Regions from separate parts of the Paraburkholderia sp. 2C genome, predicted to be linked through region 2. Evidence: riboswitches for the same ligand, from Rfam matches in the RefSeq annotation. Region 2 holds a riboswitch; each other region holds the start of a gene.
What was found. Region 2 has a riboswitch for cobalamin ahead of ACYPXD_RS21780 (CbtB domain-containing protein). Riboswitches for the same ligand answer to the same signal wherever they lie in the genome.
Positions count from the first base shown of each region.

Region 1 (10,769 bases), on a different contig from region 2:
TGCCCGGCAGCGGATAGACGATCACGAGCACCGCGGATTTGCCGTTATAAAGACCCGCGTTACGGATGTTCTCGTTCGAATCGATCACGCTCGCGACATCGCGTAAAAGAACGGGCGCGCCTTGCCGGTAAGCAATCACGATGTCGCGATAGGGCGCCGCGTTGCTGATCTGGTCGTTCGACAGGATCTCGAAGCGCTGGCCTTTCTGGTCGATATGACCTTTTGCGCTATCGGCGTTGGCAGCGCTGACGGCGGCGCGCACGTCCTCGAGGCCGATGCCGTAGCTATTGAGCTTGCCCGGCTGCAGTTCGACGCGCACCGAAGGCAGGGCGCCGCCGCCGAGCGTGATCTGGCCGACGCCGTCCACTTGCGATAACTGCTGCTGAATCACCGAGTCGGCGGAATCGTAGAGCTGCGCTTTGGTGAGCGTATCCGACGTCAGCGCGAGCACCATGACCGGCGCGCTCGCGGGGTTGTACTGGCGGTAGGTTGGATTGGCACGCAAGGTGGTCGGCAGATCCGCGCGCGCGGCCTGGATCGCTGCTTCGACATCGCGCGCGGCGCCGTTGATATCGCGATTCAGGCCGAACACGACGACGATCATCGAGGTGCCGACATAGCTCGTCGACGTCAGTTCGGCGACGTCGGCGATCGTGCCGAGCCGGCGCTCGAGCGGTTCGGCAACGGTCGAGGCCATCGTCTCGGGGCTGGCGCCGGCCATCTGCGCCTGCACGACGATTACCGGGTAAGCGACATTCGGCAGCGGCGCGACCGGCAGCTGGAAATACGCGAGAAAACCCGCCAGCAGAATCGCAACCGCTAACAGACTGGTCGCGACAGGCCGCCGGATAAACAGCGCCGAAATATTCACGGCGCGCCCCGCTGCGCGCCGCCTTCATCGCGCTCGCGGCGCTTGCGCGAGAAGCGCCGCGCGAGCCGGTCGAAGAACAGATAGATGACGGGCGTCGTGAATAGCGTGAGCACCTGGCTTAACGTCAAACCGCCGATAATCGCGAGGCCGAGCGGCCGGCGCAGTTCGGAGCCCGTGCCGGTGCCGAGCAGCATCGGCAGGGCGCCGAGCATCGCGGCGAGCGTGGTCATCAGGATCGGGCGGAAGCGCAGCAGCGACGCCTCGAAAATCGCTTCGCGCGGCGATTTGCCGTGCACGCGTTCGGCTTCGAGCGCGAAGTCGACCATCATGATCGCGTTTTTCTTCACGATGCCGATCAGCAGCACGATGCCGATAATGCCGATCACGTCGAGGTCGCTGCCCGCGATCATCAGCGCGAGCAGCGCGCCGATGCCGGCCGACGGCAGCGTGGACAGAATCGTCACCGGATGGATATAGCTTTCGTACAGCACGCCGAGCACGATATACACGGCCGCCAGCGCGGCGATCAGCAGATAGACCTCGCTCGAAAGCGAATCTTCGAACGCTTGCGCCGCGCCCTGGAACGTCGACGTGATCGACGGTGGCAGATTCACGGCAGTCTCCGCGTCGCGAATCGCACGCACGGCGGCGCTCAGCGAGGCATCCTTCGCGAGATTGAACGAGATCGTCACGGACGGGAATTGCGCGAGGTGGCTCACCACCAGCGGCGTGCGCACGATGTGCAGCTTCGCGATGCCCGATAGCTGCACCTGGCCGCTGCTGCCCGTCTGGCTCGGCAGATAGAGGTTGCCGAGCGATTGCACGTCGGCCAACGCTTCGGGCTTGGCCACCAGAATGACGCGGTACTGGTCCGACTGCTGGAAGATCGTCGATACGATGCGCTGGCCGAGCGCATCGTAAAGCGCGTTGTCGATCGTCGCCGCGGTGATGCCGTAGCGCGCCGCGAGCTGACGGTTCACGTCGACGTAAATGCCGAGGCCGTCCACGTTGAGGTCGCTTGTCACGTCGCTGATCGACGGAATCTTCTTCATGCGATCGATGAGCGCGGGCACGTATTGCTGGAACGCCTGCTCGTTCGGACCGCGCAGCACGAAGTTGTACTGGTTTTTCGTGACGGTCGTATCGAGCGTCAGATCCTGCTCGGGCTGCAGATAGAGCCGGATGCCCGGCACTTTCTCCGTTTCCTCCTGAATGCGCCGGCCGATTTCCTCGGCCGTCAGCGAACGGTCGTCGCGCGGGCGCAGGTTGATCAGAAAGCGCCCGTTGTTCAGTGTCGTATTCGTGCCGTCGATGCCGACGTAAGACGTGAGCGACACGACGTCCGGATCCTTGAGGATTGCCTGCGCGAGGTCGTTTTGCCGTTTGACCATCGTCGAGTACGACACCGAGTTGTCGGCGACGCTGATGCCTTGCAGGACGCCGACGTCCTGCACCGGGAACAGACCTTTCGGTATGACGATGTAGAGAATCAGCGTGAGTGCCACGGTGCCGAGCGCGACGAACAGCGTCAGCGTCTGATGGTCGAGCACCCAACGCAGGCCGCGCTCGTACGCCGCGAGCGTTTTGTCGAAGAGCCCTTCGCTGATGCGCTCGAAGCGGCTCGGATGCCGTTCGGCCTGGGCGCGCAGAATACGCGCGCACATCATCGGCACGACCGTCAGCGAGACGACGGCCGACAGCACGATCGTCACGGCAAGCGTAATGGCGAACTCGCTGAAGAGCCGGCCGATCACGCCGCCCATAAACAGCAGCGGAATCAGCACTGCGATCAGCGACACCGTGAGCGACAGAATCGTAAAGCCGATTTGGCCGGCGCCCTTCAAGGCCGCCTCGAGCGGACCCATGCCTTCTTCGAGGTAACGCACGATATTCTCGATCATCACGATCGAGTCGTCGACGACGAAACCGGTTGCGATGATCAGCGCCATCAGCGACAGATTGTCGATCGAGTAGTTGAGCTGGTACATCACCGCGAGCGTGCCGATCAGCGAGACCGGCACGGAGATGCTCGGGATGATCGTGGCGGGCACGTTGCGCAGGAACACGAAGATCACCGCGACGACCAGCACGATCGCGAGAATCAGTTCGAACGCCGCATCGCGTACCGACGAGCGGATCACACCGGTGCTGTCCGCAACCACGGTTACCTTCATGCCGGCCGGCAGCGTCGATTCGAGCTTCGGCAACTGCTGCATGATCTGGTTGACCGTGCGGATCACGTTCGCGCCGGGCTGGCGCTGCACGTTGATGACGATCGCCGGCGTCTTGTTGAACCACGCGCCGCGCTCGACGTCCTGCGGCGCCTGGCTTGCGCGCGCGACGTCGCGCAGATAGACGGGCGCGCCGTTCTGATACGCGATCACCGAGTTCATATAGTCCTCGGGGTCGACAATCTGATCGTTGCCGTTGATCGTGTAATCGAGCTCGGGGCCGTCGAAATTGCCTTTCGGCTGGCTCACGTTGATGTTCGCGAGCAGCGTGCGCAGGTCGTCGATATTGAGGCCGTATCCCGCGAGTTTCTGCGGATCGGCTTCGACCCGCACGGCCGGCACATTGCCGCCTGCGGTGGTGACAAGACCGACACCCTGCACTTCGGAAATTTTGGTCGCGAGGCGATTGTTCGCAACGTCCTGCAACTGCGTGAGCGACATCGACTTCGACGTCAGCGCGAGCGTAAGGATCGGCTGGTCCGCGGGATTGACCTTGGCGTACGTGGGCGGCGCGGGCAGGCCGGCGGGCAGGAAACTGTTGGCCGCGTTAATGGCCTGCTGCACGTTCTGCTGCGCGACGTCGAGGTTCAGCGACAGATCGAACTGCAGCGTGATGATCGACGCGCCTTCGGAGCTGTACGAGATCATCTGCTGCAGGCCCGGTATCTGGCCGAGCTGCACTTCGAGCGGCGCGGTCACCGTGGTCGCCATCACGTGCGGGCTCGCGCCGGGGTAGAAGGTCTGCACCTGGATCGTCGGATAGTCGACCGACGGCAGCGACGAGACCGGCAGGAACTTCATCGCGACAAGGCCGATCAGCACGAGCGCGATCATCAGCAGCGACGTCGCCACCGGTCTCAGGATAAAGAGGCGGGAGAAATTCATCGGCGCTGGAGGGGCGGCTTATGGCCGGCTTGTGGAGTGCGTGTCGGTCTCTTGCCGGACTTGCCGGTCGCTCGTCGGTCAGTCATCGGCGCCTCACGAATCCTGCGCTTCCGCGTTTGCGTCCGATGCGGCCGGCGCCGCGCTGGCGCCGCTTGCCGGTGCCGCGCGTGCGGCGCCCGGCCTGATATGCGCGCCATCCGACAAGCGGTCGAGCCCATCGGTCACGACGCGCTGGCCCGCGGTCAGCCCCGACGTGATCGCGGTGTACGCGCCGTTGGTCGGCCCGATCGCGACCTTGCGCACCGACACGGTGTTGTTGGCATTCACGACGTAGACGTAGTCGCCAGGTGCGCCGGTCTGCACCGCCGAGGTCGGCACGAGCACGGCGTTCTGCAGTGTGTCGACGAGCAGCGTCACATTGACGAATTCGTTGGGGAAGAGCGCCTCGTCGTCGTTCGGCAGGCTCGCGCGCAGCGTGACCGTGCCGGTGGCGGTCGCCATCTGGTTGTTGATGGTGTAGAGCTGGCCCGTTGCGAGCTGCTTCGAGTTGTCGCTGCTAAAGACCGTGACGGGCAGCTTCGCGCCGGTATTGAAGCGACGCAGCACATGGTCGAGCGAATTTTGCGGCACGGTGAATTCGACCGTGGTTGGTTTCATCTGCGTAATCACGGCAATGCCGGGCTGGCTCGACGCGGTGACGTAGTTGCCCGGATCGATCAGGCGCAGGCCGATGCGGCCCGAGATCGGCGCGGTGATATGGCAGTAGATGAGATCGAGATCGAACTGCGCGATGTTCGCAAGGTCCGCCTTGACCGCGGCCTCGTCCTGTTGCACGAGGAATTGCTGATCGACGTAAGTCTGCTCGGCAATGGACTTGTGCTCGTTCAGTTGTGTGAAGCGCGCGAGGTCGGCGCGGGCTTGCGCGAGCGAGGCGTTGTCCTTTGCGAGTTGCGCCTGAGCTTGCTGCTTGCTGATTTCGAACTGGCGCGGATCGATTTGCGCGAGAAACTGGCCTTTTTCGACATCCTGGCCCTCGCGATAACCGACGGCGGTCAGATAGCCGCTCAATTGCGGCAGCACAGTGACGGTTGCGATCGGCGTAATCGTGCCGAGCGCGCTCAGCGTTTCCGGCATCGAACCTACCGTGGCCGTTGCGACGGTTACGACTTGCGGGGCCGCCGCGCGCACCGGCTTTTTGCCGCGCAGCACGTGCAGCACCGCGAAGGCAATCAGCACGACCACGATGACCGCGATGATCAGCGGACCGCGGCGCCGGGGCTTCTGTTGTGGGGTCGTCACAGCGTTCATGGCTACCTCGCGCGTATTGTTTTTGAGCGTGACCGCGACGGCGACCGTGGCCACGGCTGTGACCGCCGGCCGAGCCGCGGGGCGGGCGCCGTGATGGTTCGGCCGACGCCGGGCGGATAGCTATGCTGCATACGCGTTCTCATCGATTGGTTTTCCCGTTCCGAAGGAGCACCCCGTCCAACCAGGATCGAGAATTAAAACGAGCTTTCGAATAATGTGCCGGCCCGAACGCGAAATGCATAGGATGACGTGATGTACGGCACGCACACCTTACGATTGGCTAGCAATCCGTTCGGGATCGGCAATGACCCATCACTTTAACCGCTCAGATCAGGAAGACACAGATTTCGTGTAACGCGGCGTAATGGGAGCGCGGTGCCGGATGGGGCGCGGTAAGGTCCGGAGATCGGGGTATCAAGCACGCAATGCACGGCGCAAAGCGCCAGACGCGGGTTTAGCGCGACGGGAAAGCGTCGCGCTTGACGGTAACGCGGAGGAATCGTGACGTCCGCGCGTCGGCGCAGGGCGGCGCCAAGGACAACGCTAAGCGCTTTGATTTCTTTCAAATCGCTTTATAGTGACGCGTTATCCCTATCAGGATTTTGACCTGTATCTCGTGATCTATCGAATCAGAGGTTACGATGCAACGCCTTCAATATAGGTAAGTGGCCGGTTGGACTTCGTTCATCGTTCAGAACCGGTGGCGGATGCCTGTCGCGACAAGCAGCTGATTGCGGCCGCCCGATGGATCGATTGAGTTGATCACCGCGAGTGTGCCGGCCGAGGCACGCTGATAGACCGCTTCCACATAGACGTCCGTGCGCTTGGACAACTGATAGTCGGCTTGCAGCGCGCCCTGATGCCAGTGTTGCGACGATGCATTCGAATACACGTACATGCCGGCCAGTACCAGTGTGGGCGTGGCGAGCCAGACCGCGCTGATCTCGTAGTTGCTGAACGCGACGGACGGCAAGGCGGCGCCGCTGTCGATATCGGCGACGCCTGTGTAGATCGAGCGCGACCATGCGCCCGCGAGCGTGATGTCGCCGATCACATAGTTGGCGCCCGCGGCAATGATGTCCTGCTTCTGCGCGCTTGCGTCGACGGGCGGCGCGGGCGGGGACGTGCCGCCGCTGCCCGGCAGGGCAGCCGGTTCGAAGGCACCGATGTCGTTGAAGCCGCGTCCGTTGTTGTGCATCCACGCGACGCCGGCACTGAATGGACCATGGGCATAGTTGGTCGCGATACCGTAGGCACGATTTTCAGCGAAGCGTCCCGCGGTATTCGAAAACGCGTACATGCCGCCGAACGTGAACCCGCCGTATGAGGCACTCGCGTATTTGATGGCGTTGGCCGCGAGATATGAATTGTTGGCGTTGTCGTTATCGAAAGGATGCGCGAACGCGGTGCCGCCGGTTCCGCCGGTAAGCGTGAACGTCTGGAAGTAATCGTGGATGAGGTCGTACTGGTGGCCCAGCGTCAAGGTGCCGAGCCTGTCCGATTGAAGGCCGACATAGGCGGGGTGATCGTTGATGTCTTCACCGGACGTCACCGAAAAGCCACGCTCGAGACGAAACAGCGCCTGGGTGCCTTCGCCGAGTTCTTCGGTGCCCTGGACGCCGAGGAAGCTACCGTCGATCAACCCTGACGTTGCGAGATATTGCGTGTGTCCATTGACGTTGCTGACATAGGCGAGGCCGGTGTCGAGTTCACCGTAAAGCGTCATGCTTTGCGCATTCGAGTTTGCGCCTGATATTGCAAGCGATGCGCCGACGAGCGAGCAGCAGATCAATCGGTTCATATTGAAGAAGAGCAAGTTGAGCAACGAGATGTGCGACAAGGACGAGTTCGACCATGCCCGTGCACAGTGGCGCGCGGGCATGGAGGTGTGCGTATTCGTTCTATGTGGGGACTTGTGCTCAGCTCAACCGGGCGGGCTGATTGAAATGCTGCTTGTTATGTCGGCCGACGCTCGAGGCCGACGATGTTGGGCAATGAAGTTCATGTTGCGGCTCCGTGGGGTTGCGCGCCCCGGGTTGGTCCGATACAGGAACGAAGGCAGGTCTGGCTCCTGGCTCAATGGCGCTTTAAGCATGCGCTGCGTTAAGACAGATACAGTGGCGCGACCGCGCCGGTTTCTCACCGGCTTCCGTGCTTCGTTCCGTGGGAATCTGTTTGATTTCGCTTGCTGACAACGTTGAAAGTGAGAGAAAGCATAACGGAAGAAGGCACGCTTACCAAGCGATGTGTTGGGTGGTTGCGTCAGGTTTTGCGACGCTTCGCCAAGCGGTGTGCCGCGCGTGCGAGGAGCCATAACGCGAGGCCGGTGAGCGTCCACGAGATGCAGGCGATGATCGCCATTGCCCAAAGTTCAGCATGGTCGGCGTTGTATAACCCCCAAGTCCCGTGACGCGAATCGCAAACATGACCGAGGCATGAAGCCAATCCGGCATGTCCATCGGCCAGTTGAGATAAGTATTCGCGATTGTCCCTCCGATGAAATAGGTCGATGCGATGTAGGCGAAGATGCGCAGCGCTATTTTCATTGGACCACCACTGTTCCGTATGCTTTGTCGGTTGTACCTGGAACAGGAATGTCGGGAGGTCGCGAGCGAATGTGACGTTCGAGCCTATCAAATTCGTCCTGCGTTCCGACAGTGATGCAGCCTTCGCTAACTCCTCGGGAGCCAGCAGCATGCAGACGGAAAGCGCCGCGCTTGACTCCGTTGATATAGGTCGTGTCGCCCGTCCGTTCATTCCAGAGCATGACCCATCTCGATCGGTCGGTCGTGCCGATATTTGCTGATGTGACCAGATCATAGAGCCATCCCAAACGCCCGCCTGAATGTCGGTCAAGCAGATAGTATTTTCCCGGTGGCAGAGGTCCGATCTTGGGGATTGCTACCGCCTTCGGGTTATCACGACCATCCTGCTGCCCCGAATACGCGGTCACCCCACCCAACCCCGAACACCAAAGCGTCGACGTCCGCTGACTGTTCAGCCTGAAAGTGCACTGTACTGGCATCGCCGATCCCGCTCAGGCCGTACGCCACGCATCGGCAAACAGCAGATTGCCGTCGTGGTAGTTCCACGTAATCTCGCCATACCGGAATTCGACGATCTCGGATACGGTTAAAGTCAGTGATGCAAACTTTTAACACGCGACTCTTTTCGCCGTGTAAAAAACTGTCGCGCGATATCCGGCAAAGACGCCCGGGCGGGGTTAGGCCGAGTCGAGGCATGGTCCCAGGCATATGTGGCGTTCGACCTGTAGTTAAATCCGGTTCGATACGTTTTTTAAAGAGGAGTATTCTCTTTTTGATGATGGAAATGCGTTATGAGGTCAGGTATATGATTTGCGTAATTAAACAGATATGCGGCTTATTCGTATCTATTGAAGTCGTGTGTGATTATCAATGTGGGTCCCTGGTTTTTTAAAGCGGATATCGTGCTGTGACCTGGTGCCAGCGTAGATTTTCGCGTTTCTTTCAATATTGTCGGGTGTGTCACGTATATGTGACATTTCGGCGATCCTTTATAGAATTGGTTCATAAACAGACTTGCCGAAGCGTTGTATCCATTAGTGCGCCGCACTTGTCCGGATCTTATTGCGATATATGCAAACTCTCTGTAGACAAAAAAGTTTGCTTATGCGAGAGTTCCTGAGAGCACTAAATCTTGCATTCGTATACAAGCGCTGTGCGGTGATCACGTCATTCACAAAATGACGAGACCCCTGGCTGAACGTGCTCGAGCTGTTGCCGAAAGAGAGAGGTGTTGCATGAGCGTGCCACGCGCGCTGTCGTGCAACGCGCATGTCCACATCTAATGGCCGCGTAAAGACGGCCTGAAGAGGAAACGGTAACCATGAGCACTCGAAGCGGGCCGGGGATCGGCAGGCGTCCAGACTATTCGCCTTGTCGGCTATTCATTCTACAAGCCGCAGTCGCTTGCATATCGAGACAGGACGGCCCTTCATAAGCCTCATCCAGCCGGACATTCGCCCGGCTATTGCATACCTACCTAAAGCTTCGCTGCTTGAGCACGCTATTTGGCTATTCGCGCCAAATGGAATGGCCATGTTCGGCCTGAAGATTTAAAGCAGTCGACCAGCTGTTTGAAATCCAGTGATAGGAATGCCAGCAATGATTACCTGAAAAAGAGACGAGTGATTGTCCACCGGATCGCCCGGCATCGGACAGCTATTGGCGTTAACCGTATATCAGAGCGGCACCGCGTAGCGCTTTACGTGGCGACTTGTCACGTCTATGCGATTTTCACGCGAAGCCGAATGAGACGCGTGCGGCGCGATGGTTGTCATATCGAATGCGGGCATCCCTTGCCGTTCTCAGGTGCTGAGCGACCGACGTGTCGCCGGCGCCGAAGTTGACTTTCTGTCTGGCGAAGAGGGAACAACATGAACAAAGTGTGTCGCACTATCTATAACAAGGCGCGTGGCGCTTTTGTCGCGGTATCCGACATTGACCGGATGAGGCGGTCGCCGCGGGTCCGCTGGCTGGTCGTCGCTGGCTGTGTGTCGGTTTCGCCAGCCGCGTTTGCGGGAACATGCGTTCAACTGGATGCGATCAATACCAGCTCGGCGACGGGCAGCGGCAGTTCCGCCGCGGCGACATGCGGTTCCTTTTCCATTGCGATTGGGGCGGGGAGCGGTGCGACCGCCAACAACTTCGGCGTGGCGGTCGGCGACGCCGCTACTTCAACCGGTACCAACTCGGTTGCAATCGGCCGGCAAACCGTTGCGACCGGTGCGCAAAGTTCGGCTCTGGGTCAGGCCGCCAAGGCAGCCGGCGCAGGGGCGACGGCGTTAGGCGCCGCGGCGCAGGCATCGGGTGCCGGCTCCGTTGCGCTCGGTAGCGCAGATCCGACCGCCGAGGGCGGCGCGGCGACGCCGGTTGCGGTGGCCGCGCCCAATGCCTCGGGGATTCGCGCTATCGCGATTGGGGCAGGGGCGAGCGCCGCGGGAAATTCGTCGATTGCGGAGGGCGACGGCGCGTCGGCGGCCAACACGGCCAATGCGATAGCGATTGGGACGTCGGCGCAGAGTACTGGTACGGGCGCCGTCGCGCTTGGCCAGTCCGCAAACGCTTCGCAGGCGCAAGCGGCGGCGATCGGTTTTCAGGCGTCGGCTGCGGGCGTCGGGTCTGTGGCGATCGGCAATCAGTCGCAGGTGCGGACCGGCGCGGACGCCGGGGTCGCCTTGGGTAGCGGCGCGGTGTCGAGCGGCGCGTCGGCGGTCGCGATCGGCGTCAATAGCGGCGCCAGCAACACGGGCGCGATCGCGATCGGGGTGGGCGGCACGGCCGGCGTTCCCGGCTCGGGCACGCAGGCAACCGGCAATGCATCGATCGCGTTTGGCGAAGCGTCGCTCGCCTCCGCCGATCAGGCCGTTGCAATGGGGCTTTCCAGCGCGGCAAGCGGCGTGTCGTCGATCGCATTCGGCGTGTCGTCGGTGG
Region 1 is NZ_BAAILL010000032.1:35,307-46,075, reverse strand. It holds gene ACYPXD_RS08405 (efflux RND transporter permease subunit) at 1-871, opposite strand, end outside; gene ACYPXD_RS08400 (efflux RND transporter permease subunit) at 868-3,987, opposite strand; gene ACYPXD_RS08395 (efflux RND transporter periplasmic adaptor subunit) at 4,081-5,295, opposite strand; gene ACYPXD_RS08390 (porin) at 5,987-7,096, opposite strand; cobalamin riboswitch at 7,340-7,485, opposite strand; gene ACYPXD_RS08385 (hypothetical protein) at 7,530-7,841, opposite strand; gene ACYPXD_RS08380 (DUF2778 domain-containing protein) at 7,838-8,320, opposite strand; gene ACYPXD_RS08375 (beta strand repeat-containing protein) at 9,989-10,769, shown strand, end outside.
Region 1: linked by a shared signal. The riboswitch ahead of ACYPXD_RS08390 (porin) and the one ahead of ACYPXD_RS21780 (CbtB domain-containing protein) in region 2 are both predicted to bind cobalamin.

Region 2 (10,769 bases):
CGAGGCGTTTGCGCTGCATGGCCCCGAATTCGACCGGCCGTCGGCGGTGCTGTCGTATTCGCGTTCGCTGTCGCTGCTCAAGAAGACGATGGGGCCGATCTACGCGATCGAGCGCGTCTGGAAGCGGCACTCGTACCACAAGTACGTCACGCGCGACGCCGAGGCCGTGATGGCGACGATGGTCGACGATCCCTACTTCAACGATGTGCCGACCATGACGGGCGGCATCGGCCGCGAGTCGCTCAAGCGCTTCTACGTCGAAGAGTTCATGCATTCGTTTCCGCCCGATGCGCAGCATGTGCCGGTGTCGTTTACGGTCGGCGTCGACCGCATCGTCGACGAATTCGTGTTCCGCTGCACGCACACGTGCGAAATGCACTGGATGCTGCCGGGCGTCGAACCGACCGGCAAATACTTCGAAGTCGCGATGGTCGCGGTGATCTGCTTTCGCGGCGACAAGATCGACAACCTGCATGTGTACTGGGATCAGGCGACCGTGCTCGCGCAGATCGGCATGCTCGATACCGAGGGTTTGCCGGTGGTCGGCATCCAGTCCGCGCGCAAGGTGCTCGATATTGCGCGGCCGAGCGATTCGCTGATGCCGGGGATGAGAGGGGGAGAGGACTAGCCGGGGTGAAGCGCTTGCTTATGCGAGGCGGGAGCGGTCGATCGGGGACCGCACCTAACCGGCGGCTTGCGCGAACGGTCGATAACGGGTACCATTTCCTCGTTGAATTTGCTGGGGCGCCGGACCAGCTGTTCGTTACCCGGGCGAGCAAATTCATCAAGCTTCCAGGCCGCTCTCGAGCGGCCTTTCCTTTTTCTGCTGTCCGGTTTTTTGCTTGCGTTTCGCGGGCGAAATGTCGCCCTTCGGAATGACGGAGAACAGTTCCGCCTTCGGTTTGCGAGCCAGAAGCTCGAGCACAGCCTCGTCCCTAACCATCGATCCGTAACCGTCCGCTCGGGGAACGATGCTCTGTACGACGGTCATTTTCGACGAACCGTGGACGACCGAGGTTTCCGCTAGCGAGCTGCGGATCTGGCATAGAACGTCGTCGAGCTTGTAGTGATCCTTGACCACGCGGCTTTGGTGGATGTGACGCCCGAGCAACAGGATTTCGGGATCGTCGAGCCCCGGCAGTCCGACGGAAAGCCGTAGTCTTGAGATCGCCTGATGCTGATCGTCGGTTAGCCGGCCGACGGCAATCGGCTTGACGCGCTCGCCCTCGGCGATGCGGCTCATGTGCGCGCGAATCTCGTGTTCAATGTTCGGGTAAAGCGGCATCGCTCGGCATCGTCCGGTATCGTTTTGCCGCTCGCCTATGACCGGCTATGGGTGATTGGCGATGATACCGGCGTGTTGTCCGCTGCGAAATCCGCCGAATGGCCTATCTGCCGTCTCGGCCAGGGCGATGAGCACGTCGCCAGGCGGTCCTTTGCGTTATCGCAGAGAGTCCGCTAGCGCATGCGGCCACCACGCCCAGCCGCGCTTCGAATAGCGCAATTCGATTGTTGCGAGCGGCGCGATTTCGATTTGCGCGAATGCCGCGGCTGGCGCGCGCAGCACATGGATGAGCGCCGCGCGCAACACAGCCGCGTGCGTGATGGCGACTACCGTGACATCGGTCGGGTCGTCCTCCGCAAGCGCCTCGAGCCACGCGCTGACACGCGCGATAACCGCTTCGAACGATTCGCCGCCCGGCGGTGCGGCAGCAGGATCGCGCAGCCATGCTTCCAGCGCCTCTGGCGCCCGCGCGGCAATATCGGCGACTCGCATGCGCTGCCATTCGCCATAGTCCGTATCGGCGAGTCCGGCGGCGACTGCCGCCTTCAGGCCGAGCGCACGGGCCGTGTCGCGCGCGCAAGCTGCGGGGCTCGTCAACGCGTGCATCTGGCGTGCGCTGTCGAACGCGATGCGCGCACGCTGCGCATACGCGTTTGCTTCAGCGAGGCCGCGCGCGTCGAGCGGCTCGTTCGCATCCGCAAACGTCGCGCTGCGTTGCGCGGCAGTCGACGCGTGGCTGATCAACCAGAGACGTTTCGGCATGACATGTCGGTCGGGTGTACAGGCTGCGCTTGAGCTGTTGCGCGCGGCCCGCGAAAAGCTTCAAGGGGCCGCACAGTTTAGCGCGTAGAATACGCACTACACGAAGTGCGGAAGCCGGTGCAAGTCCGGCGCGGTCGCGCCACTGTAATCGGCCACATCATTGGTCCGGGAGTCAGACCCAGCTTCGTGCCATTTCCTTCAATCGACTATCGGGGCGCGCAACCCCAGGGAGATATCCGTCATGTCCGACGCCGTTTTCAAGCCGCTCGACGCACTCGAACCCGCTGCCGGGCCCACGCCCATTCCGCTGCGTGAACTGTTGCCGTGGGTCGTCTTCGGTGGGCTGCTGCTGTTGCTCGCACTCTATTTCGTTGGCGCGGAAGAGGGCGCGACGTCGCTGATTCCCGGCATGTACGTGCACGAATTCGTCCACGACGGCCGCCATCTGCTCGGCTTCCCCTGCCACTGACGCAGGAGCCAACCATGGTAGGTAAATTGCTGGTGCGCGGCATGCTCGCAGGCATCGCCGCGGGATTGCTCACGTTCGGTCTGGCCCGCGTGGTCGGCGAGCCGCAAGTCGATCAGGCCATTTCATTCGAAGAGAAAGCCGACGCGGCGAAGGGCGAGGCGCCCGAGCCCGAACTCGTGAGCCGCGGCACGCAGGCCGGCCTCGGCCTTTTCACCGGTGTGGTTGTATATGGCGCCGCCGTGGGCGGGCTCTTTTCGCTGACCTTCGCGTATCTGTACGGCCGCGCTGGAAAGCTGAGCGTGCGCGCACTGTCCGCGTGGCTCGCGTTCGGCGCATTCACGGCGATCGCGATCGTACCCGCGCTCAAATATCCGCCGAATCCGCCGTCGGTCGGCGACCCGGAGACGATCGGCTATCGCACCGGGCTGTACTTCCTGATGATCGTCATTTCGCTGACCGCGCTCGTGTTTTCGATGAAGGTGCGGCGTCGCGCGGTTGCGCGCTTCGACGCGTGGAACGGATCGATCGTCGCGGGGCTTGTGTTCATTGCGATTATCGCGGCGGTGCAAGCGGGATTGCCGGTCATCAACGAGGTGCCGGCTGCATTCCCGGCGGTCGTGCTGTGGAAGTTCCGCGTCGCCGCGCTCGGCATGCAGGCGGTGTTGTGGACGTCGATCGGTCTGCTGTTCGGCGCGCTCGCCGAGCGCTTGCAGCGTGTGTCGCGCGCAGCGCAGCCAGAGCAGCGCCTCGCCGGCTAAAGCACGCGCTACCCGACTTGCACGGCCTGCACGGCGACTCCGTGCAGGCCGTTTTTATGGGGGGCCGCCTCGACCAGCTCGAGAAATCGCGCGAGACACGGATTCCGGTTCGTCGACAGCCAGATCAGAACCTGAGAAATCGACGGTGGCTGCGCCAGCGGCTTGAACACCACGTCCGCCAGTTGGGCGCGCTGCATCGACGTCGGCACGAGCGCGACACCGGCGCCTTCATCGACGAGACTCAGCACCGTCTGCTGCAAACGCACTTCGAAGCGCACATCGGGCTCGAAGCCGCCCGTGCGGCAGTGTTCGACGATCGTCGTATGCAGCCCCTCGCCGACCTCCCGCGCGGCGATGACGAACGGCTCGCGCGCAAGCTGCGCGATGGAGAGCCGCCTCGCGCGGGCGAGCGGATGCCGGCGCGGCAGCGCGACGCACAGCGGCTCGGTGAGCACGGTGCGTGCGGCAAGACCGTGGGGCGGCGCGCCCGACAGCATGATCGCCGCATCGAGTTGCCCGTCGAGCACCTGCGGCGCGAGATCGTTCGACACGATTTCCCGCAGATTCAGCGAGACGTCCGGAAAGGCGGCGCCGTAGCGGCGGGCGTAAGTGGGCAGCACACTGTACGCGGCGCACATCGTGAAACCGATCGTCAGTTCGCCTCGCTCGCCGAGCACGGCGGCGCGGGCATTGCGGCCGGCCTGGTCGATGGCCGCGAGAATCGCTTTCGCGTCGGCGTAGAAGCGCGCGCCCGCCGCGGTCAGTGTGACGCTGCGCGAATTGCGCTCGATTAGCGTGACGCCCAACGAGGCTTCGAGCGCCGCGAGCTGACGGCTCAACGGCGGCTGGGACAGATTGAGCCGCGCGGCGGCGCGGCCGAAATGGCGCGTCTCGGCGAGGGTGACGAAATAGCGAAGCGGTTTGACATCGACCATGATGCAAAAAAGGTATGGTTGAGCAATTCAATCGGCATTGGATTGTATCGTTGATCGGGTTTACGCTAACGGCCTTCCGACTCGCCGATTCGCAGGGCCCGATGTTGTCCACGCTCGAAATCCTGATTCCCGTCTTTGCATTGATCTTCGCCGGCTTTGGCTGCCGGCGCCGCAATCTGCTTGGGCCCACCGCCGCTTCCGAGCTGAACCGTTTCGTCGTGTGGCTTGCTCTGCCCGCGCTGCTATTCGACACCATGGCGCATTCCACCTGGCGTCAGCTCGACCAGCCGGGCTTCGTTGCGACGTTTTCGGCTGCGTGCGCGGTGCTGTTTCTCGGCGTGCTGATCGTGCGGATCGTGCAAGGACGACATCTTGCCGATGCGAGCGTCGATGCGATCGCGGCGTCGTACCCGAATACCGGGTACATCGGCTTTCCGCTCGCGTTGATCGTATTCGGCAACGCAAGCCTCACGCCGACGACAATCGCGACGATCATCGTCGCGTGCGTGCTGTTCGCCTTCGCGATCGTGTTGATCGAAGTCGGATTGCAGACCGAGCGTACGCCGCACAAGCTCGGTTTCAAGGTGTTGCGCTCGCTCGCAAAAAATCCGCTGATCGTTTCGCCGATCGCGGGTGCGCTCGTGGCAAGCGTGCATTGGACGCTGCCGCACAGCGCCGAGACATTCCTCAAATTGTTGAGCGGCGCCGCGAGCCCATGCGCGCTCGTGAGCCTCGGGCTCTTTCTGGCCGAGAAGCGGCAAGCGGGCAAGGCACGCCATACGTCGTTCGTGTTTACCGCGCTCAAGCTGATCGTGCAGCCGGCGTTCGCCTGGTGGATGGCCTCGCGCGTGTTCTCGTTGCCGGCCGATACGGTCGGTGTCGCCGTCCTGCTTGCCGCGCTGCCGACCGGCACCGGACCGTACATGCTCGCCGAGTTCTATCAGCGCGAGGCGCACGTGACGTCGCAGACCATTCTCTTTTCGACCGTCGCTTCGATCGTGACGCTGTCGCTGCTGTTGCTGATCATGCAGCGGCACGGCCTCTGACGATTGCTTCGAGCCGCCGCCGACCGCAGCGCCGTCAACGGTACGAAGGCCGCCTGCGGTTCTAGACGAACCGTTCCACGCGATACGGCCGCGGATCCGTGAACGGCGTGGCGCCGGTCATCATCTCCGCAAGCAGCCGGCCGGTGACCGGTCCAAGCGTGAGCCCATGATGGTTGTGGCCAAATGCGAACCACAAGCCGCGATGCCGCGGCGCGGGCCCGATCACGGGCCGCATGTCGGGCGTGCATGGGCGCATGCCGAGCCAGGGCGCCGGATCGAGCCGTTCACCGACGCCGAACGCGGCGCGTGCGAGCGGCTCGATACGCGCAAGCTGGATGCCGGTGGGCGGCGTGCCGGGCGTCGCGAGCTCTGCACCGGTCGTGACGCGCAGCCGGCCGTTTTCCATCGGCGCCACGACATAACCGTATTCGATATCGACAACGGGCACCGACAACGGTGTGCGCGTCGGCCGATAGTGCATGTGGTAGCCGCGCTTGGCGCGCAGCGGAATCCGGTATCCGAGAGGCTCGAACACGCTGTCTGACCACGGGCCGAGCGCAACGACGACGTTCCGTGCGCTCAGACGCCCGGATACCGTCTCGACCGTCCACGCGTCGTGTTCGGCGCGCAGCGTCGTCGCGTCGCCATTGACGAACGCACCGCCGATGCTTTCGAAAAGCCGCGCATAGCTCTTCACGAGCGCGCCCGGACTGCGCACGCTCTTCGGATCGCGCCAATGCAAACCGCCGCAGATGTCCGCGCCGAGGCTCGGCTCGCGCGCGCGTAGCGCGGCCGCGTCGAGCGGTTCGACGCGCAGGCCGTGTTCGTGCGCGTCGGCTTGCGCTTGTGCGCGCTCCTTGTCGAGCGCGGCAGCTGTGCGATATGCCTCGATCCATCCGCCGTCGTGCACCAGTTGACCGGCACCCGCGCGCGCGATCAGGGCGTCGTGCTCGACGACGCACGCGCCGATCAGCGGCAGCATGTCGCGCGCGGCGGCCGCATGGCGTTGCGGCTGCGATTCCCACCAGTAGCGCATCAGCCACCCGGCGTAGGACGGCAGCGCCTTGTAATCCCAGTAGAGGTCGGTCGAGCGATTGCGCGCGTAACGCAGCAAGGTGCGCAGCTGGCGCGGAAAGCCGTACGGCACGATCGACGAACGCTCGATCAGGCCGGCGTTGCCGAAGCTCGTTTCTTCGCCGGGACCGCGGCGGTCGACGAGCGCGACGCGCAACGCGCGGTCCTGCAGATGCACAGCCGATGAAACGCCGATGATGCCGGCGCCGAGAACGATGACGTCGAAGTCCATGCCGGTTTGAAGGTTCGTTGATGAAGGCGATGTGCGGGCTGTCGCTTTGCGATGTCGATCGCTGACGTGGCGATTATAGGGCGCCCGTCGATATCGGCCGTCGCGTTGCCCGGACGCTTTCCGGTGGGATCGCTTTTCAGAGTCTTCGTATGGTCCACAAACAGGTGTGATGTGCGAGCATGCAGGACGCCAGGAAGGTCGCGCGACATCAACGTCCCGGACGATCAGCATCACTAACAGCTAATCGGCCATTAAGGCTGACGGCGATTCAACCTATAACGGGCGCCGACGGTGCGCCGGCTTTCGTGGTTATTCCCTACATGCAGTACCTGGCCGAACGCGGCGGCGAACGCGGGCTGATTCCTCATGATGTGGTGAGCCGCACGGTCGACGGTGCGACGCCTGTGCGCGCATGGCGCGAGCATTTGGGCTTGACGCAAGCTGAAGTTGCACAACGCCTGGGTATTAGCCAATCGGCCTATGCGCAGCAGGAAAGCAGCGATCGTTTGCGTCGGTCCACGCGCGAAAAAATCGCCGCCGCGCTCGACATCACCTCGGATCAGCTCGACTTCTGATCCATCCTGCCCGTCAGTCAGCTCGCGGTCCACGCCGCGAGTCGACAGAGGCTCACATCTCCTGCACGCCGGTCACTTCAATGACCAGATCGCTTTCGGCGATGGCGACGCACGGCAGGATATAGCCGTCCGCTTTTTCTTCGGCGCTCACGCCGGGCCATTCGATCTGATAGCGCACACTGCCCGCGGACATTTTGCACAAGCAGGTGCGGCAGGTGCCGTTGCGGCACGAGCGCGGCAGACGCAAACCGGCGAAGGCGGCGGCTTCAAGCAAGGTCAGCGACTCGGGCGCATCGAACCTGCGTCCGAGCGGTTCGATAAGGACGGTGTAAGTTGCGTCAGGTTCGAGCATCGCAATTAATCGGGGTGGCTAGGAAGGGCATAGGCCGGCCGATGCGGAAGGGCGTAGCGGAGTTTAACGGAACTGCCGCGAACGCGTGGCCACCCAGCTCGCGTACGTGTGGTGCGACCCCATCGCGCGATCGCGGATCAGGCGATCACTCGATCGCTCGATTACGACAGCGACACCCCGAGCAAATGGCCGACCCCAAACGTAAACGCAGCCGCAATCAATCCAATCGCGATCTGCCGCAACGCCGAAAACGCGGCACCACGTCCATTGAATAGCGACGTAAACACGCCGACCGCCGCGAGCCCGAATGCGCTCAAGGCCACGCACTGCGCAATCGCCGTGCTGCCCTGCGCCCACAGAAACGGCAGCACCGGAAAGAGCGCGCCGAGCGAAAACAGACAGAACGACGCGCCCGCGGCCGACCACGGATTGCCGCCAAGCTCCGCGGGGTCGATGCCCAGTTCTTCGCGTGTCAGCGTATCGAGCGCCTTCTGTTTGTCGCGCATGATCTGCGCGGCGACGCGTTTCGCTTCGGTGTGGTCGATGCCTTTCGCCTCGTAGATCATCACAAGCTCGCGGCGTTCCGCCTCCGGTGCGTGCTCGAGTTCGTCCGCTTCCTTCGCGATCTGCGTGCGCGCGAGTTCGCGTGCATTCGTTACCGACAGCCACTCGCCGAGCGCCATCGAGCACGCGCCCGCGATCAGGCCGGCGAGGCCGCTCAGCATGATGGCCTTGTTGCCGGTGCCCGCGCCCGCCACGCCCATGATGAGGCAGAAGTTCGACACGAGTCCGTCGTTTGCGCCGAGCACCGCCGCGCGCAGATCGTTACCCGATGCGACGCCCTTGTGCCACGCCTCTGTTTCGAACGCGCGCGCGACGGACGGCGTGCGGTGCCGCCGCGCGCGCGTGGCCAGCAACCTTCTGGCGCGCTGGATGTCTTGCGCGACCACGGCCTCCATCACCGCGGCGTGACGCTGCTCGTCCGCCGACAGCTGCGCGGCGTCGGGCTGATGCGCATACTTGTCGCGATCCGCTGTTTCCGCGGCCGCGAGCGTCGGCAGCACCGACGACGGTCCGAGCGTGTGGATCAACGCGCGCATCAGGTAGGTCTTCGCGCTCGGATGGTGTGTCCGCACGCGCACGCCGCTCGCGCGCAGCTTGTCGAGCCAGATGTTCGCGTGCTCGCGTTCGGCCCCGGCCAGTTGCGCGAACACCGCGCGGCGCGCAGGGTCTTTTTCGACGCGTGCAAGCGCGTCGTATAGCGCGGCGCTGTCGAGTTCGTCGGCGAGGTTCGTGCGGAATCGTTTGAGTTCGTGACGCGTGGCCATTGCCGATCGATTGCGCTCAGTGCGCTCAGTGCGCACCGCGCATGCGCAGATAACGATACACCGTATTGCGCGCGAGCCCCAGTTCACGCGCCGCCGCGGAGATATTGCCGTCGTGGCGCGCCAGCGTTTGCTCGATCAGGGCGGCCTGCCATTCGGTCATGCGTGCGGGCGCGCGCGCGGTGGAAGGAGAAGAACACGTCGACTGCGCGCGCAACGCGGCATTGTCGTCGACGACGAAGGAGGTCTCCTGGCCGTCGAGTTCCAGCCTTTGCGCGGCCGCATGGTCTTCGAGAAAATCCTCGGGCAGATGCTCGAACCCGATCGCGTCCGCGCCTTCGGCCATGATGCCGGCTGTGCGCAGCAGGTTCGACAGTTGCCGCAGATTGCCGGGCCACAGGCAACGGCCGAATAGTTCGAGTACTTCACGGTTCACCCGAGGCGGCGTGCGCGGTTCCTCGCGTTGCTGCTCCGCCAGCATCCGTTCGACGAGCGTCGCGAGATCGGTGCGCTCGCATAGCGCAGGCAAGGTGACGGCAAGGCCGTTGATCCTGTAGTACAGGTCTTCGCGGAACGTGCCGGCGTCGATCATCTCGCGCAGGTTGCGGTGCGTCGCGCAGATGATCCTCACATCGACGGGAATCGCCCGCGTGCCGCCGAGCGGTACCACCGAGCGTTCCTGCAGCACGCGCATGAGCCGGACCTGCTGAGCGAGCGGCATATCGCCGATTTCATCGAGAAAAAGCGTGCCGCCGTTCGCCTGCACGATCTTGCCGGCGTTGCCGCGCTTGCGCGCGCCGGTGAAGGCGCCGTCCTCGTAGCCGAACAGTTCGGCTTCGATCAGCGAATCGGGCAGCGATGCGCAATTGACCGCGACGAATGGCGCCGCACGGCGCGGCGATTCGTGGTGAAACGCGCGCGCGAGCCATTCCTTGCCGGTGCCCGTCTTGCCGAGCACGAGCAGCGGAATGTCGCGGCCGCCGATCTTTTCGATGCGGCGCAGAACGTCGGCCATTCTCGCGTCGCCGGTATCGAGCGTCGCGAAGCTCACCGCGTACGGGTCCGGTCCGGCGCGCCCGCTGGTCGTTTGAAGTTTGGCCGATGCGCTGCCGCTGTGGTCGTGATGAGGGTCACTGTGGTGCTCACTGCGGTGCTCACCGCGATGTTCACTGAAGCCGCCCGCGACGAATGCAGGCCGCGCACGGCACTCGGCTCGCGCAAGAACCCGCACGCCGCTCGGCAAGATCAGCGTCATGCATTCGCCCGGCGCGCGCTCCGCTTCGCTGACGAGCGCCGCGAACGGCGCGCCGAACAGCGCATCGAACGGCTGCCGCTGCAGCGCGGCGAGCGGCTGTCCGAACTGGAACAGCGCGCTGCGATTCGCGGAAATAAAGCGGCCGTCGGGCGAAAACGCCGCGAGCCCTTCGAACAGCGTGCCGATAAATTCCGCGCGCGCATGGAAGCGCACACGCACGGCATCGACGAACTGGTTCGCAAACAGGTGATTCTCGATGATCTGCGCGGACATCCGCACGAGCGCCAGCGTGTGCTTGTGAAAGCCGCGCGTATCGCCACTGACGTCGAGTGCGCCGATCGTGTGGCCGTACGGGTCGACAATCGGCGCGCACGAGCAGGCGAGGATGCGGTTCGCATGCAGAAAGTGCTCGCCGCCGTGCACGACGGTCGGCTGCCCGTCCGCGAGCGCGGTGCCGATGGCGTTCGTGCCGCGATCGGCTTCGGCCCACGATACGCCGGGGCACAGCGCCACCCGTCGCGCTTTCTCGACGAAGTCGCGATCGCCGAGGCTGTGCAGGATCACGCCATTGCTGTCGGTCAGCAGCACCATGCTTTGCGTATCGACGATCTGGGCATGCAGCGTTTCCATGACCGGAAGCGCATGTGAGTAAAGCGACTGGTTGCGCTCGACAACGTCCTGCAACTGGGCATGCCGTAGCG
Region 2 is NZ_BAAILL010000042.1:391,315-402,083, reverse strand. It holds gene ACYPXD_RS21795 (dienelactone hydrolase family protein) at 1-628, shown strand, start outside; gene ACYPXD_RS21790 (hypothetical protein) at 785-1,243, opposite strand; gene ACYPXD_RS21785 (histidine phosphatase family protein) at 1,442-2,047, opposite strand; cobalamin riboswitch at 2,104-2,248, shown strand; gene ACYPXD_RS21780 (CbtB domain-containing protein) at 2,289-2,516, shown strand; gene ACYPXD_RS21775 (CbtA family protein) at 2,531-3,274, shown strand; gene ACYPXD_RS21770 (LysR family transcriptional regulator) at 3,283-4,209, opposite strand; gene ACYPXD_RS21765 (AEC family transporter) at 4,311-5,255, shown strand; gene ACYPXD_RS21760 (NAD(P)/FAD-dependent oxidoreductase) at 5,317-6,561, opposite strand; gene ACYPXD_RS21755 (helix-turn-helix domain-containing protein) at 6,882-7,136, shown strand; gene ACYPXD_RS21750 (2Fe-2S iron-sulfur cluster-binding protein) at 7,189-7,488, opposite strand; gene ACYPXD_RS21745 (VIT1/CCC1 transporter family protein) at 7,650-8,816, opposite strand; gene ACYPXD_RS21740 (sigma-54-dependent Fis family transcriptional regulator) at 8,842-10,769, opposite strand, start outside.

Region 3 (10,769 bases), on a different contig from region 2:
CGGCGAGGACGTGCGCGCGCGGCTCGCGGTGCTGAGCGAAATCGCGGACGAATGGAGCGCGACGCTGCGCGCCTGGTCGACCTTGAATACGCCGCTGCGGCGCGCGCCCGCCGGCGACGCAACCGTCGATGCGCCGACCGATGACTGGGCACCCGGCCCCGCAGCCGAAGCGATGATGTATCAGACGCTCGTCGGCTGCTGGCCACCCGAGCTCGGCGCCGACGACGAGGCCGGCGTCGCGGCGCTCGCCGAGCGCGTTGCACAGTGGATGCTCAAGGGGCTGCGCGAGGCGAAGCTGCGCACGAACTGGTTTGCGCCCGACGAAGCATTTGAAAATGCGAGCCGCGCGTTTCTGTTCGACATTCTCGCGCCGCAGCGGCGCGATGGCTTTTTGCGCGAACTGTCTGCGTTCGTCGCACGGATCAGCCGTGCCGGTGTGATCAATAGCTTGCAGCAGACCATCCTGCGGCTGGCGTCGCCCGGCGTGCCGGACCTCTATCAAGGCACCGAGCTGTGGGACTTCAGCCTTGTCGACCCCGATAACCGGCGGCCCGTCGACTTCGAGAAACGCGCTGCGATGCTCGCGGAGCAGCCGCCTTCGGCGTTTCTTGCCGATTGGCACGATGGCCGGGTAAAGCTCGCGATCGTGCAGCGGATGCTTGCGCTGCGGACGCATCTGCCTGAGTTGCTGAGTCAGGGCGCGTATCTGCCGCTTGCGGTGGAAGGTGCGCATGCGGAGCGCGCGATCGCATTTGCGCGACGGCAAGGGAATGCGTGGGCGGTGGTGATCGCGACGCGGCTCGCGGTGCCGTTGCTTGTTGAAGACCATGCCAGCGCGAAGGATGGCGATCGCGCGCGAGGCGATGTCCCGCTCGTCGACCCGGCACGCTGGGAAGACACCGCGGTGCGGATGCCGGAAGAACTGTTCGGCCGCGCGATGTTCGATTGGGTCAGCCCGGCCGCGCCGAAGGTGGAAGACAACGGGTTGCTGTATTTGCGCGATGCGCTGACGTCGATGCCGGTGGCGGTGCTCGTCGAGGATGGCGTGCCGCGTACGTAAGCCACGTATACGAGCGGCGTACCGTCAGGAAGCGGAATTCGTCGGACTAACCCCCGCCTGGCTGGACTCGCGAGTGACCGTGCTAGCCGGCGCGGGCTCGCCCATTGAAGGCCCGACCGCGCTCATATTCTCCTCATTTTTCCGTATGAAACTGGGAACTGTTAACTGCGACACCACGGTATGGCGCAGTTCTCCTTCACGTGCGCGAATCTTGACGTACGCCCAGCACACCGGAGATACGCAATGCGAATTGAGGCGAGCAGACGGAATGCCAACCCCGAACCGACCCGCATCTGGATCGACACCGAGTTCAACGGATTTCAAGGCCCATTGATTTCGATGGCCCTTGTTGCGGAGGACGGAGCGGAATTCTACGAGTCAATTGGCTGCGACAATCCTGGACCCTGGGTTGCGCAGCACGTGATGCCCATCATCGACAAAGATCCGATCGACCGGATGCAGTTGTCGCATCGTCTGTCGGCATTTCTGCAACGGTACGATGCGGTCCACTTGATCGCCGATTGGCCCGAAGACCTGGCCCATTTCTGTGATGCCCTGATCATTGGCCAGGGACGGCGTGTCACAACGCCGCCGCTAACCATGGAAATCCGGCGCAGGCTCGGGGCGATGTCAACCTTGCCGCATAACGCATTGGCGGACGCCCGCGCGTTGCGCGATGTCGAATTGAGCTACCGGCGAAACCGGCAAGAGCCGCAGCTTGCGAGCGGACTATAGCGCAGTCGGTTGTCGCGGCCGTCGTGGGGTCCGTGCGTCGCGCCCGACGAATATGTCTGTCCGGGGACGCGCCTGAACGCCGGCGGAGGGCCGTGTACTGCCCGCCATGTCGGGCGCAAGTCGATCCACATCGGACACGCGCGTTTCCGCGAAGCGGTCACTCGCAACAAATCGATAAGAAGCGATCAGCCACATGTCATAAACCTGTATCAGCGGCCAACAGCTTCGCCTCTCACTGCGAGTGTTGCAACTCGCGTGCACGTGGGGTCCTATACTTCACAGTCCTCGCTCATCTCGTCGCCTTTATCAATGAAACCGGCTGTCACCATTCGACGTGCTGTTGCTACCGACCTCCCTTCCATCTATGACGGAGAGCTCGATTACATTCGCCAGATCGAGCCGCAACAGGAAGCCGACTGGCTCAGCGGCATGCGATTTCATCTCCGGCAGTGGACCCGCGATCTGACGCGTATGTTCATCGCGGAACGCGACGGAACCTTCACCGGGTACTGCTTCTGGGAGATACATGAGGCCGACGCCGTCCTCGCGTCCATTTACGTGTTGCCTGACGAACGCGGCCGGGGCCTCGGGCGCCACCTACTTGCGGTCTACGTCTCGGATGGCCAATCTAAGGGCTTTCGACGTTTCACGCTTGGCGTGAGGCCGGACAACCCAGCACGTCTTCTATACGAAACCGCCGGATTTTCCCATACCCACGATGATCGCGGCTACCGTCACTACCTGAAGCAAATCGAGATCTGAGTACAAACAACGCGCTGATACCTTGTGCTCCCCGCCATAGGCTCGTCGGGCGGACGCTCGCAAACTGGTTCAAGGACGAAGGGGACGACCCGCGTTCCCTGAGACTCCGACCGCTCATGGCCGCAGCGCGCCCGGCGCCGTCCTTCGATTCAGTCGTAGTACGACAGTGCGACCAAAGCGGCTTCATGCTCGCGCGTACGACGCCCGTTCACGAACGCGCGCGCGTCTTGCAAAGGCTCGAATAGGCTGGACAGCGCCCGCTGAAACTGATAACTGCGCCAAGCTGTATCGTCAACGTCTCTCCCGGCCTGACATGCCTGATCGCGCTCAGCCGACGCCGATGTTAGCCAGAAGTATCTGGATCAGGCGGCCAACACGACCTGATTTCCGAAGTTGCTGTCGGTGCAATGCATCGTCCGATGCATTCAATTGCCCCGAGCAGATTCATGCGTCACCTTCGGTATCGAACAAGCCCGGCGAAGAACACACCGCCCAATAGCGCGGTTAGCACACCGATCGGTAACTCGTCCGGCGCAACGAGTGTGCGCGCCGCGACGTCCGCCCAGATCAGCAGCACCGAGCCGAATAGCGCTGAGGCCGGCAACAGCCGGGCATGGTCGGCACCGACGAGGCGTCGGCATACATGCGGCGCGACGAGACCGATAAAGCCGATCGCGCCGCTCGTTGCGACCATCGCCGCCGTCATGAGCGAACTCACGGCAAAGAGCTCGCGGCGGGCACGCGCGACGTCCACTCCGAGCGTCGTCGCGACAATATCGCCGCTCATCAGCGCATTCAGCTCGCGACGCCTCGCGATCAGCCAGAGCAGGCCGCCGCCCGCAAAACACGCAGGGACGCCTAGCATGTCCCAGCGCGCCAGCCCGAGCCCGCCGAGCATCCAGAACAGCACGGAGGTCGCCGCTCGCTGATCGCCGAGATAAAGCAGCAGATTGGCGCATGCCATCATGACGAACGACACGGCAATGCCCGACAGCAACAGCCGCTGCGAGTCGAGCCCGTCGCGTCCTGCGCCGAGCATGACCACAAGCGACGTCGCGGCGAGTGCGCCGGCAAAGGCGAGCACGGGCAGCGTGAGCGGCCCGAACGCCGCGCCGATCCACAGCGTCGCTGCGACGGCGCCGACGCTCGCTCCGGAGCTCACCCCGAGCAGATGCGGATCGGCCAGACGATTGCCGGTTGCTGCCTGCAGCGTGGTTCCGGCAACCGCAAGCGAGCCTCCGACGACGCTTGCGAGCAACACCCGTGGCAGCCGGATCAACCATACGATGTTGTCCTGCATCGCAGGTGCGGCCGCCGTGCCGAACATATGCGCGAGTACGACGCGGACGGTCATCGTGGGCGCAACTGCAACGGGACCGAGCCCGGTAGCGATCACGAGCGAGATGACAAGCAGCACGGCGAGTATCGCGATGCGGCGCCGCGCCTCGCTTGGCGTACGCGCGAACGGCATCGCGCGTGTGACATGCGGGGTGCGCGTTGTTCGGGTTGTATTCATCACCGTCCCTTGACGCCTTGCACCGCCGCCGGAACAAACGCAAGCGGATGCAACGCACGCGCGATCGTCTCGACGGCATCGGCATTGCGTACGCCAGGCGTCGCTTCGTCGTAGGGCACAACGATAAAGCGACGCGACCGCACCGCTTCGGTGTTCGCCAGGGCGCGGTTGCCGATCAGGTAGCGTATTTTCTCGTTCGCACTCACCGAGCCGTAATCGACGATAACGATTGCCTGCGGATTGCGAGCGACCACACTCTCCCAACCGACCTGAGTCCAGCTTTGCGCGACATCGTCCATCACGTTGACGCCACCCGCCGCGCGGATGAGCGCGGTCGGCATCGCAAGTCCTCCGGCCGTAAACGGCTTGTCCTCGCCACTGTCATAGACGAACACGCGCGTGCGCGACACGTTCGGGCCCAGCGCCCGTGCGACTGCGTCGACCCGTGCCCGCATGGCCGAGATCAACGCATCGGCGCGCGCGCCGACGTCGAAAATTGAGCCGAGATTGCGCAGGTCCTGGTAGACATCGTCGAATGACGCGGCCGGCCGTCGCATCACATGCGCACACGACTCGGTCAACTCGTACGTCGCAATGCCGAAACGCGCGAGCGACGCCGGCGTGACGGCGCCGCCGACGCGCAAGCCGTAGTTCCATCCCGCGGCATAAAAATCGGCGCGGGCCGCGACCAGCGTTTCCAGCGACGGATACCGCTGCGCGAGCGCCGGCAGTCCGTTCAGTTCGGTGCGCACTGCAGGCGGCGCGGTCTTCCAGCCGTCGATACCGGTGTAGCCGGCCATTCTGTTACGCACCCCCAGACGCAGCAGCATTTCCGTAATATTGACGTCGTTGCTGACCGCGCGCGACGGCGCGCGCGAGAACGTGACGTCGCGATTGCAACTGCGCACGGTAACCGGGTAGTGACCATCCTGCGCGACGGACCCAGCGGATGCGAGCGCGGTGAGCATGGCCGCGGCGACAAGGCGAATCGCGTGCATCTTCATGGCTGCGGTGCTCCGTGGCCCGCGATCAGCGTGACGCGCGGGCGGGCGGTCACGGGATGCCCGTCGACCAGCGCGTCGACGCCGTATACCGTTCTCAGCATGTCCTCGGTCAGCACGTCGTGCGGCGTACCGCACGCGACGATTTCACCGTGCGCGATTACATAGATACGTTCGCAGAACGCGGCGGCGAGGTTCAGATCGTGAATGGTGGCGAGCGTCGTGATAGCCTGGCGTTTGACCAGGGCGAGCAGTTCGATCTGATGGCGCGGATCGAGATGATTGGTCGGCTCGTCGAGCATCAGCACGCGCGGCTGTTGTACCAGCGCACGTGCCAGCAACGCGCGTTGCTTTTCGCCGCCGGACAGAGACGCAAATAGCCGGTCACGTGCGTCTTGCAGTTCCACGGAGCGCAACGCGCGCTCGACGTGTGCCGCATCGTCGGGCGTCGTGCCTTCGAGCGGGCGCTTATGGGGCATGCGCCCCATCGCGACGACCTCCGCGACACTGAGCCCGAAGTCTTCAGGCGCGTCCTGCAGCAATACGGCGATGTGTTGCGCGACCCAGCGCGCGCGTTGGGTCCAGATGTCGCTGCCATCCAGCGTCACGGTGCCGCGCCGCGGCTTCGCATAGCGAAACGCACAGCGCAGCAGGCTCGTTTTACCGCTGCCGTTTGGACCGATCAGGCCGACGAACTCGCCGTCGCGCGCCTCCAGTACGATCCGTTGCAACAGGTCCCTGGCACGCGGTCTGCCGCGCATGTCACGCGGCGACCAGCTCAAGGCGTCGATCTGCAGTGTGGTCATCAGGCGGCCTCCCGAATGATCCGGTTCAGAAATTGATCGTCGCGGTCACCCAGCCCGAACGCGGTGCGCCGAGCAGCCATTCGGTGCCGTCGTTCTGCGTCGAGACTGCGTAGACACGATTGGTCAGGTTGCGCAGGTACAGCGCGAGCGTCAGGTTGCGCGTTGCGCGCCACGACGCGGACGCGTCGACCAGCGTGTAGGACGGAATCGGCACCGTGTTCGCGTTGTCGCCGAAACGCCTGCCGACATACTGCACACCGGCGCCCGCTTTCCACCCGGGCGCGAATGCCCAGTTGAGCCACACGTTCGCGGTTTGCTCGGGAATATCGAACGGCACGTTTCCTGCGCGCGATACGCTCTGTCCGTTCTGTTCCTCGTCGAAGTCGTCGAACCGTGCACGCAGCAGCGCGGCGTTCGCGTCGATCGACCAGCCGCCGCCCAGTTGCAACGCGCCCGACCACTCCACGCCGCGTGACGACTGTTTGCCGACCTGTTCGCTGATGTCGGGATTGGCGGGATCGGTGCTCAGCAGGTCGCGCTTGACGATCTGATAGAACGCGAGCGTCCACGACGCGCGGCCATCGAGCAACTGCTGCTTGATACCCGCTTCCCACTGCTGCCCGGTCGAGAGCGTGAACGCACTATTCGACTGCGATAGCGTGATGAGCGAACCGACACCGTCGGTGCCGGTCGTGTATTGCGCGTACACCGACAGGTTCGGCGTGAGCGAAAACACGAGCCCGGTGCGCCAGCCGGTATGCGCAAACGTCTTGTCGAACGACGACGCCGTGGTAGTCGCGGTCGCGAACGTGTCGCGATGGAAATCGATGTGGTCATAGCGCAGCCCGCCTATCCACGCGAGCCGGTCGGTCAGTTCGAGTCGGTCTTCGGCGAACAGCGACGCCTGATGCGTGATCGTGCGGAATGCGGGCACAGTCGGATCGGCGCTCATGAACACGCCCGGATCGAAGTTGAAGGCGGGCACGATCGACGAACCGTCGAACGGCGAGTTGCTCGTGTCAAGAAACGAGATCACGTTGAAGTCCGCACCGACCACCACGCGGTTCTGATGGCCCCACAGGCGGCCGTCGAACGTCGCGTCGAGCGTATCGCCAACCTGCTTCTCATGATGCAGGATCTCGATATAGTCGCTGCGCTGCACATTGCCGTCCGGCAGCAGCGAATAGCTCTCGCTGTCGTGCCAGTGACGGTTGGTCAACAGGTAATAAAGCTGGTTATGCAGGGTGATGCCGGGCGCGGCGCGCCATGTCGTATTCAGGCGCGTCCACTGGTCGTAGTACGAGATGGCCGCATCGGCTACGTTGTAGTTCTGGAAGCGCAGCGCGGGATTCAGTTGCCCATTGACGACCGGCACGCCGAAATAGCGCGCGGGCTCCTGTCGGCCATAGTCGTAGTCGAGCGAAAACGACAGATCAGGGTTGACGTCGAGGCGCAGCGAGCCGCCCACCGCCGTCGTGTGCGAATTGCCGCGCGGCACCCAGCCGTTCGACCGGTCGTCGCTGACGTAGAAGCGGTACGACAGCATCGGGCCCAGCGCGCCCGTCGTATCGAGCGCGGCGCGCTTTTCGCCGTAAGACCCGGCGCCGAGCTGGATGGTCGTCGCATAGTCGCGTTGCGGCGCCTTCGGCACGACGTTGATCACGCCGCCGATGCCGCCCTCGCCGTACAGCACCGAGGCCGGCCCGCGCAGCACCTCGATGCGATCGACGGACCATGTATCGAACGGAAAGGTCACGGTACCGGCGCCGGGGAACATGCGCACGCCGTCGTATAGCGTCGTGATCGATTCAGGTCCGCTAAAGCCGCGCACCGATACTGAGGTTCCCCCATTGCCCGGCGCGGCGTCGGACGCGAAGCCGGTCGCCCGGGTCACCGCCTGCGTGACGGTCGTGTCGCCTTTTTCCTCGATCTGTCCGCTGCCGATCGACTCCACGCTGGCCGGTGTATCGAGGCTCGACAGTCCCAGCCGGCTGCCCGTGCTGATCGGCGTGCTGAGGTTCTCCGCGGTGGCGTCATTGCGCGTCGTGCCCTCGACACGCACTGCAGGCAAGGTTCGATTGCTGGTGTCCGCTTTCGTGTCCGTGATCGCCGGCTCGTCGCTTTGCGGGTCGGTGGCCACGCTGCCATCTGCCGATGCCGGCAGCGCGTGAAGCAGCCATGCGCATGCAAGCGCGCCCCCATACAGGCGACGGCCTCGGACTGCGTAGCGCCTCGGGGCCACGAGTGAAATTGAAGTATCCATTCTGCGGTCGTTCTGCTGTTGTCGTTTTCGGTCTCGCGCCGCATAGCGCGTATGTCGTCAGCGCCCGGATGCGGTCGTGGACTGTCACTGTCGTGCGTCGTAGCAAGGACGTACGAAGCTGTTCCAGCCGAATGGAATCGACTCGGTCACGGCAATCCGGGGTCCGGAAATCACGCGAACGCCTGACGGCGTCAGGCGGACGAAGCTCGATGGCCGGCTAGCAAGTCGGCACTAGCGCGTTGCAACAGCACGAATGGAAAGGAAGCGGGCCAGGCGGAGAGGAAATCGGCCGGAAGCAGACGGATTCGGTCATGTCGACATCTCGAGGGGTTTCGCGCCCCAGAAAGAAACAGGGAAGAAAGCAAAGCCCAGGTCTGACTTTCGGTGAGACGAGGTAACGGCAGCCTCGACGACCCGATCACAGTGGCGCGACCGCGCTGGATTCACACCAGCTTCCGGATTTTGCAGCGGCGATTGTACATGCATCGCAGCGTGCTCGACCGGCTGCGTACTGACCTGTGCGGCTTCATCTCGCCGCATGGGAACCGGCAAGAATCGACGCGCACTGGAAATGTTATATTATAACATTCATTCTGTCTTTCTCTTCATGCATACCGTCCCTGTCGCGGTCTGCCCATTGCAGCCTTCCTGTTATCGAACGCTTCTGTTTTACTGGAGAACGCCATGTCCAAGCCGGCCGAGCCGACGCTGATTCCGACCACCATCCTGACCGGCTTCCTTGGAGCGGGAAAGACGACCCTATTGAATCGCATCCTTAGCGAGCGGCACGGCGGCCGCATCGCCGTAATCGAAAATGAATTCGGCGAAACGGGCATCGACAACGAACTGCTGATTCAGGACGGCAACGAGCAGATCGTCGAAATGAACAACGGGTGCATCTGCTGCACCGTGCGCGGCGATCTCGTGCGGATCCTGTCGACGCTCGCGCAACGGCGCGCGGCGGGCGAGCTGAGTTTCGACCGTGTGATTATTGAAACGACGGGGCTGGCGGACCCAGCACCCGTCGCGCAAACCTTTTTCGTCGACGACGCGGTGCAGGACCACTATCTGCTCGATGCGATCGTGACGGTGGTCGACGCGTGCCACGGCGGCAGCCAGCTCGACGAGCACCACGAAGCGCAGGAGCAGGTGGGCTTTGCCGACCGGATCCTCGTGTCGAAGGCCGACCTCGCGGGCGACGAGCAGACCCAGCAGTTGATGCGGCGGTTGCGGCGCATGAACCCGCGCGCGCCGATCAAGCCGGTGCATTTCGGCGAAACTGACCTGTCGGAGTTGCTCGACACCCGGAGCTTCAACCTCAATGCGATCATCGAAATCGAACCGGATTTTCTCGACGATGTGTCGCATGAGCATGACGATGACGTGACGTCATTCGTCTACCGCAATACCAGGCCGTTCGATCGCGACAAGCTCGAGGACTTCTTCAGCGCGGTGGTGAGCCTTTATGGCGCGTCGATGCTGCGATACAAGGGCGTATTGCACATTGCCGGCGTGGAGCGGCGCACCGTGTTCCAGGGGGTGCATATGATCTTCGGCTCCGATCTCGGCAAGCGCTGGATGGCAAGCGAAACACCAGAAACAAAGATCGTGTTCATCGGCAGGCAACTGCCCGCCGATGTCTTCAAGGCAGGGCTTGATAACTGTGTGCTGGCGACATGAAGCCTCGGAGTCGAGGACTGCTGTTTGCAGACCTCGTCCCGTATGGGCAAGTTGCCGCGCGGTGTCGTATCGACGGATCGATTCTCCCGACGCCGCATGACCGCTGTCGATTGTCCTTCAGACATTGACGGCGGCGTCGCCAATGTCTCGTGATGGCCGGTCAGTGCCTCATGCGACAGCATGGATTGCCGGCTGCGATCGGCAAGAGTGGCCCCTCTACGTCAAGCTGTCGCAGTCCTCTGATCAAGGGGCGGTAGCCCGGAAGCTTTCAAGGGCGGTGACGCGTTCCCACCATTCGCCGACGCCTTTCAGAGCCAGGATTTCATCGCGATGCGGCGTAAGCGCCACGTAGGTCATGATGGGCGCCAGGTAGAGATCGGCGATGCTCAACACGCTACCCGCGAGATACGGTGAATCGCCTTTGATACGCATGAGCTCGTTCAGGACAAGGCGACTCTTTTCCAGCGCGGCTTTCAGTGCATCGTCGTTCTGGCCGCCGATGAAATCCGGGAACAGGTAGTATCCGGCGACGCTCACCAGCGCACTGTAGCCATAGGAGTCGACGATACTGGTCACCATGTCCATGCGCGCGCGATCTTTCGGCGTCGCGGGGGTGAGCGACGGGCCGGGCAACACGGTGTCGAGATAGCGCATGATCGCGGTCGTCTCGATGATCCGGAAGCCGTCCACGTCGACGACGGGGACCTTGCCGAACGGATGGCGGGCCCGATGCTCGTCTTCCCGCGGCTCACCCTTCAATACGTCGACCGGAACCTGGTCGTAGTCCGTCAATCGCTTCTCGACGAGCAGCATCCGCACGGTCCGGACATAGGTGGATCCGTTGAACCCCCAAAGCTTGATTTTGATGGTCATCCCGTTTTCCCAGTTGGATTGCCACTCGACGAGAGTGGCGATGGTGAAAGAAGCACCGGATTCGCGCGCGTTT
Region 3 is NZ_BAAILL010000050.1:380,035-390,803, forward strand. It holds gene treY (malto-oligosyltrehalose synthase) at 1-1,060, shown strand, start outside; gene ACYPXD_RS28620 (hypothetical protein) at 1,304-1,795, shown strand; gene ACYPXD_RS28625 (N-acetyltransferase family protein) at 2,105-2,557, shown strand; gene ACYPXD_RS28630 (FecCD family ABC transporter permease) at 3,009-4,028, opposite strand; gene ACYPXD_RS28635 (ABC transporter substrate-binding protein) at 4,073-5,077, opposite strand; gene ACYPXD_RS28640 (ABC transporter ATP-binding protein) at 5,074-5,880, opposite strand; gene ACYPXD_RS28645 (TonB-dependent receptor) at 5,906-8,143, opposite strand; cobalamin riboswitch at 8,492-8,658, opposite strand; gene ACYPXD_RS28650 (CobW family GTP-binding protein) at 8,828-9,823, shown strand; gene ACYPXD_RS28655 (glutathione S-transferase family protein) at 10,067-10,696, opposite strand.
Region 3: linked by a shared signal. The riboswitch ahead of ACYPXD_RS28645 (TonB-dependent receptor) and the one ahead of ACYPXD_RS21780 (CbtB domain-containing protein) in region 2 are both predicted to bind cobalamin.